2 linked regions of the Azotobacter salinestris genome follow. The protein of the gene in region 2 interacts with the protein of the main gene of each other region in a pairwise test. Links are inferred from orthologs where the notes say so. Each region holds a gene or a part of one and is shown on either strand. Other genes may lie near its edges.

Evidence for each region.
Region 1: the proteins of GCU53_RS05860 (region 2) and lysA interact in binary tests that used the Escherichia coli proteins (3 or more experiments, as listed by UniProt). The link is inferred for Azotobacter salinestris from one-to-one orthologs.

The regions. Positions count from the first base shown.
Region 1 is NZ_CP045302.1:3,229,203-3,232,487, forward strand. Bases 228-3,199 are described here. They hold lysA (diaminopimelate decarboxylase), read right to left. Parts: upstream 2,352-3,199; coding sequence 1,104-2,351; downstream 228-1,103. Other genes in these bases: GCU53_RS14940 (DUF484 family protein), read right to left, coding at 228-246; dapF (diaminopimelate epimerase), read right to left, coding at 260-1,090; lptM (LPS translocon maturation chaperone LptM), read right to left, coding at 2,406-2,540; cyaY (iron donor protein CyaY), read left to right, coding at 2,715-3,047; GCU53_RS14965 (TIGR02647 family protein), read right to left, coding at 3,059-3,199. In the rest of the region: more of GCU53_RS14940, read right to left, coding at 1-227; more of GCU53_RS14965, read right to left, coding at 3,200-3,285. UniProt on the Escherichia coli protein: Specifically catalyzes the decarboxylation of meso-diaminopimelate (meso-DAP) to L-lysine. Is not active against the DD- or LL-isomers of diaminopimelate.
Region 2 is NZ_CP045302.1:1,257,305-1,260,485, reverse strand. Bases 272-3,139 are described here. They hold GCU53_RS05860 (response regulator transcription factor), read right to left. Parts: upstream 2,111-3,139; coding sequence 1,433-2,110; downstream 272-1,432. Other genes in these bases: GCU53_RS05845 (PHP domain-containing protein), read left to right, coding at 3,090-3,139; GCU53_RS05850 (septation protein A), read right to left, coding at 2,424-3,023; GCU53_RS05855 (YciI family protein), read right to left, coding at 2,123-2,422; GCU53_RS05865 (Spy/CpxP family protein refolding chaperone), read right to left, coding at 880-1,326; GCU53_RS05870 (sensor histidine kinase), read right to left, coding at 272-738. Outside these bases: more of GCU53_RS05870, read right to left, coding at 1-271; more of GCU53_RS05845, read left to right, coding at 3,140-3,181. UniProt on the Escherichia coli protein: Response regulator member of the two-component regulatory system CpxA/CpxR which responds to envelope stress response by activating expression of downstream genes including cpxP, degP, dsbA and ppiA.

The sequences.
Region 1 (3,285 bases), 2.0 Mb from region 2 along the record:
CTTCTCGAACAGGCGGTCATTGTCGCGAGCCACGTCCATCAGCTGTCCCAGGCGGCCCCGCAGTTCGTGGTTGCGCTCGCGCAGCAGTCCCAGCTGGCGCTCCACCAGCGATACCGCGGCACCGCTCGGATGGGGGATCTTCATTTCCGCGAGCAGCTCTTCCCGTCCCAGGAAGAACTGCGGATTCCGACGCAGGAACTCCGCAACGGCTGCGGCATCGACGGGCTCTTGGAGCGGCTCACTCATTTTTGCTACATCCTCATAGACGTACCTGGCCTTCGTATACCCGCATCGCAGGACCGGTCATCATGACTGACTGGCCCGGGCCTGCCCAGGCGATGGACAGCCTGCCGCCCGGCAGATCGACCAGCACCGGCGAGTCCATCCACCCCTGACGGATCGCCGCCACCGCCGCCGCGCAGGCTCCGGTGCCGCAGGCCTGGGTTTCGCCGGCGCCACGTTCCCAGACGCGCAGTCTGGCGTGCTGGCGGTCGACGATCTGGAGGAACCCCACATTGACCCGCTGCGGAAAGCGCGGATGATGCTCCAGTTTAGGCCCCAACTCGTGTACCGGTGCGCTTTCGACGTTTTCCACCCTCAGCACCGCATGCGGATTGCCCATGGACAGTGCCGCGAGTTCGACCACGCGGCCGTCGACTTCGACCTGGTAGTTGAGGGCGGCGCTCTCCGCCTGGAAGGGGATATCCTTCGGCTCCAGGCGCGGTGGGCCCATGTCGACGCAGACCTGGCCGTCCGGACGGATGTCCAGTTCGATGATGCCGCTCTTGGTCTCCACGCGGATGCGCTTCTTGACTGTCAGACGCTTGTCGAGCACGAAGCGGGCGAAGCAGCGCGCGCCGTTGCCGCACTGCTCCACCTCCGAGCCGTCGGCATTGAAGATGCGGTAGCGGAAATCCACATCCGGCCGGCTCGGCGGCTCGACGATCAGCAGCTGGTCGAAGCCGATGCCGGTATGGCGGTCGCCCCACTGCTTGGCGTGCTTGGGCTGGATGTGCGCGTGCTGGCTGACCAGGTCGAGGACCATGAAGTCGTTGCCGAGGCCATGCATCTTGGTGAAACGCAGCAGCATGCCTGCCTCCGTGTCAATTGGGCAGCAGGCTTTCGCCGGCGTAGAGTTCCTCGATGGTTTCGCGGCGGCGAACCAGGTGCATCTGCTCGCCGTCCACCAGCACCTCGGCGGCACGGCCGCGGGTGTTGTAGTTGGAGCTCATGACGAAGCCGTAGGCGCCGGCCGAGCGCACGGCCAGCAGGTCGCCCTCGACCAGGGCCATCTCGCGGTCCTTGGCGAGGAAGTCGCCGGTCTCGCAGATTGGTCCGACCAGGTCGTAGCTGCAGACTTCGCCACCGTGGGGAGTGACCGGCACCACGTCCATCCAGGCCTGGTAGAGGGCCGGGCGGATCAGGTCGTTCATCGCCGCGTCGATCACCGCGAAGTCCTTGTGCTCGGTGTGCTTGAGGTATTCCACGCGGGTCAGCAGCACGCCGGCGTTGGCGACGATCGAGCGGCCGGGCTCGAACACCAGGGCCAGGGCGCGGCCGGCAAGGCGCTCGCGCACGGCGGCGATGTAGTCGCCGGGCGCAGGCGGCTGCTCGTCGTGGTAGCGCACGCCAAGGCCGCCGCCGAGATCCAGATGACGGATGACGATGCCGCGCGCGGCCAGGCGGTCGATCAGCAGCAGCAGGCGGTCCAGGGCGTCGAGGAAGGGCGAGAGGGTGGTCAGCTGCGAGCCGATATGGCAGTCGACGCCGAGCACTTCCAGGTTGGGCAGCTCGGCGGCGCGGGCGTAGACCTCCTCGGCCTGCTCGATGTCGATGCCGAATTTGTTTTCCTTGAGGCCGGTGGAAATATAGGGATGAGTCTGGGCGTCCACGTCCGGATTGACGCGCAGCGACACCGGGGCCTTCACGCCGAGCTCGGCGGCGACTTCCTGCAGGCGCTCCAGTTCCACCTCGGACTCGACGTTGAAACAGTGCACGCCGACCTCCAGGGCACGGCGCATGTCCTCGCGGGTCTTGCCGACCCCGGAGAACACCACCCTGGCCGGATTGCCGCCGGCGGCCAGCACGCGCTCCAGTTCGCCGCGGGAGACGATGTCGAAGCCGGCGCCGAGGCGCGCCAGGAGGTTCAGCACGGCGAGGTTGGAGTTGGCCTTGACCGCGAAGCAGACCAGGTGCGGCATGCCGGCCAGGGCGTCGGCATAGGCGCGGTAGCGCTCCTCGATATGGGCGCGGGAGTAGACGTAGGTGGGGGTACCGAAGCGTGCGGCGATGGCGGACAACGCCACGCCTTCCGCGAACAGCGTGCCGTCGCGGTAGATGAAGGGTTCCATGGGGGCCTCCTGGGAAGAAGCTGTCCGGACGCGCTGCGGCGGCCGGGCAGGCTCTTAGAATTCGAAACGGTCTTTGCGGTGGCCGGCTTTCTTGTCGTCAGGAAGGTAGAGCGGGCCCTTCTGGCCACAGCCGGCCAGGGGCGCGGCGAGCACGGCCAGCGCGAGGAGCGGAAGCAGCAGGCGCTTCATGACGGAAATCCTTGTGAACGCATCGAGTGCGCCGCAGTATACCGGCCCCCCGGCGCCTTGCCTATGCGCGAGGGCCGCGTCGGACGGGCCCTGCAGGGCAGCGCCATCCCCGCCGGCGCGCGAATCGGCTATCGTTGCCAGCCTTGAGCGTCATCGTTCTGACCAGGAGCCAGCATGAGCCTTACCGAAGCCCGCTTTCACGCGCTGATCGACGACCTGCAGCAGGGTGTCGAGGACATTTTCGAAGACAGCGATCTGGACGTCGATCTGGAGAATTCCGCAGGTGTCCTGTCCGTCCGCTTCGAGAACGGCAGTCAGCTCATCCTCAGCCGCCAGGAGCCCCTGCGCCAGCTGTGGCTGGCGGCACGCTCCGGCGGTTTCCACTTCGACTACGACGAGGCCCGCGATCGCTGGATCTGCGATGCCAGTGGCGACTCCCTGGGCGAGTTGCTCGCCCGCGTCACCCTCGAGCAGACCGGCGAGGAACTGGCGTTCCCCAAGCTCTGAGCCGCGGACCGTCAGCGCGGGCCGGACAGTATGGTCAGCAGGCTCTGCGCCTGTTCGGCGGCATCCAGACCCAGGCTGGTCAGGTAGCCGCCGTCGGGCCGGCTGATCAGGCCCTTGTCGTGCAGCCGGCGGGCGGCGGCCACGACCTCCGGGGCGGCATCGTGATGGACCTTGATGCCTTCTTCCTGAACATTGCCCAGGTTGAAGAGGGCGAGGATTTCCAGTTCGGCAACCAGCG
Region 2 (3,181 bases):
CGCCAGCGGCGAGCGCAGTTCGTGGGAAACGTCGCGCAGCAGTTGACGCTGGCTGCCGATCAGGCTCTGCAGACGCGCACCCATGCGGTTGAAGTCGCGCGCCAGCACGCCCAGTTCGTCGCGTCGGTTGGCCAGGCGCGCCAGGCTGTTCTGCTGGTAGCTGGTCTGTCCGAGGTCGTGCACGGCGCGGCGCAGGCGGTTCAGGGGGCGGGTGATCGAAACGGTCAGCAGCAGGCTGAACAGGGTCAGCACCACCAGGGCGATGAGCAGGGCGCTGAGCGGCCAGAGCAGGCTGTCATGGCGCCAGGCCTGTAGCTCCTCATGGGGTGTCCGGTAGATGAAGAGATAAGTCTGCCCGGTCTTCGGACTGGTGTATTCCTGGCTCAGCTGGCGCCAGGGAAAGCGCGGCAGGTGCGGGCGATTGCCGGGCTCGGGAGGGGGCGGCGGTCGATGTTGCCGGGACAGGTCGCGGCTGGAGAGATGACGACCGGTTTCGTCGAGCACCTGGACGACGACGCGGTACTGGTTGCGGTTCTCGTCCAGCAGGGGCTGCGCGGCCAGGGCGCCCTGGGACTCATAGCGCTCGGTCCAGCGGGTGGCGAGATCCTGCATGCCGGGGTGGCGGGCGATGATCCAGGCATCGTTGTTCAGCGCCCGGCCGAGCAGCATGGACAGGCCGGCGACCAGCACCAAAGCCAGCCAGAATGCCGCGAGGATTCGCCAGAAGAGTGAATGCATAAGGGGCTCGGTGCTGGTGGCCTGTCCGCACGGCTCGCTCGGTCAATTCCGGTGCCCGGTCATCCGAACTTGAGTCAACCAACTGCACAGGCCACTGGACGGGAGCGCCGGACCGCCCGGAGGCGGTCCGGCGGGACGGACTTACTGCTGCCGGCCTTCCTTCTCGGCCTTCCACTTGCGGAACTCTTCCCACTCGGCGCGGCGCTTCTCCTGCTCGGCCTTGCGCTCGTCGAAGGCCTTCTGCTGCTCCGGCGTCAGCTGGTCGCGGAAGGTCTTCTCGGCCTTTTCACGGCTGGCCCGCAGTTCGTTCCTCATCGCTTCCTTGTCGGCCTCGGACAGCTTGTCGAGGTAGCGCTGGTTGATCTCGCGCTTCTCCTTGGCAGCTTCCTGGTAGACCTGGCGCATTGTCTTGCGCTGTTCGTCGGTCAGTTGGAGCCCGTGTGCCGGGCCCATCATCATCCCTGCCATGCCGTTGCGTTCCTTGTGATGATAGCCGTGACTCATGTCGCCGGGATGGCCCATGTCTCCGGCAATCGCGGCGACAGGCAGGGCAGCGGCGAGCAGCAGCATGGAAAGGGTCTTGCGCATGATGTGTCTCCTCGGTACGGAATCGGCTGTGTGCCGGACGAGTTCAGTCTAGGGAATGAACGGTCAGATGAGGTCAGGCGAGGGTAAAGGCTGGGTAAAGGTGCCTTCAGGCGCTGTAGTAGTAGCCCCTGCTGCGCAGGGCGAGGATGCGCGGGCTGCCGTCGGGATGCGGGCCGAGCTTCTTGCGCAGGTTGCTGACATGCATGTCCAGGCTGCGGTCGTAGAGAGTCAATTTGCGGCCGAGCGCCAGTTGCGCCAGGGTCTGCTTGTCCAGCGGTTCGCCGGGTTGGCGCAGCAGGGCTTCGAGCAGGCGGCTCTCGGAAGCGGTGAGGGCGATCTCGTGCCCGCCGATGCCGACCACGCCGCGTGCCGTGCTGAAGCACAGATCGCCCAGCTCCAGCTGGCTGGAGGAGGCCGGCGGCTGGCTGCGGCGCAGCACGGCACGCAGACGGGCAGTCAGCTCGCGTGGATCGCAGGGCTTGGCCAGGTAGTCGTCCGCGCCGAGTTCCAGGCCGAGGATGCGGTCCAGCGGCTCGCCACGGGCGGAGAGCATCAGCACCGGCAGATCCGGGTAGTCGCCGCGCAGCTGCTTGAGCAGCTCGAGACCGGAGCCGTCGGGCAGCATCACGTCCAGCACCACGGCATCCGGGGTCTTCTCGACGAGGGCGGTGCGGGCGGCATGGCCATCATGGCAGGCACGCACCTGGAAGCCTTCCTGGGCCAGCCAACTGGCCAGCAGCTCGCACAGCTCACAGTCGTCGTCGATCAGCAGCAGTTCGCTCATGATGGCGCCGGATCAGGGCAGGACCTTGTTGAAGGGTTTGACCTTGACGTCGGCATACACGCCGGCGGCGCAGTAGGGATCGGCCTCGGCCCAGCTGCGGGCGGCCTCCAGGGAATCGAATTCGGCGACCACCAGGCTGCCGCTGAAGCCGGCCGGGCCGGGGTCGGGACTGTCCACGGCCGGGTGCGGTCCGGCCAGTACCAGGCGGCCTTCCTGCTTCAGTTGCTGCAGGCGGGCAAGGTGCGCAGGACGGGTGGCCAGGCGCTTGTCCAGGGAGTTTTCCGCGTCGGTGGCGATGATGGCGTAGAGCATGTCAGTCCTTGGGTTTGGCGGCGGGGTCGGTGCCGTGTTCGTGCATGTGACGGGCGAGGAAGACTCCCTGGCCGACCAGGAACAGGACGGTCATGCCCAGGCTGCCGAACACTTTGAAGTCGACCCAGAATTCGTGGAAGGTGAAGGCGACGAACAGGTTGGCGCAGCCGCTGAACACGAAGAACGCCACCCAGGCGAGGTTCAGGCGCGTCCACAGCGGCGCCGGCAGACTGACCGCGTGGCCCAGGATGCGCTGGATCAACGGGCGGTCGCCGATGAATTGGCTGGCGGCGAAGCCCAGGGCGAACAGCCAGTTGACCACCGGCGCCTTCCACTTGAGAAAGGTTTCGCTGTGGAAGGTCAGGGTCATGCCACCGAACACCAGGCAGGCGAGCAGGGTGATCCACTGGCCCTTTTCCAGCCGGCGCTGGATCAGGAACAGCGCGCCGTAGACCAGCAGCGAGGCGAGGATCAGGACCGCAGTGGCGCTGAAGATGCCGCCGAAGGTGAAGCTCTGGCCGGCCAGTTCGACGATGCGGGGTTCCAGCTTGTAGACGATGAAAAAGAGAATCAGCGGAATGAAATCGATGAATTGTTTCACTGTGGCAGCCAGACGCGGGATGTGACGGCATAATAACAAACCTCGACAGCCGCGAAAGCCAGCGCCATGAAGGTCGATCTGCACTGCCACAGTACCGCTTCCGACGGAGCCCTGAGCCCCGCCGAGGTGGTCCGTCGCGCCCATGGGCGCGGCGTCCG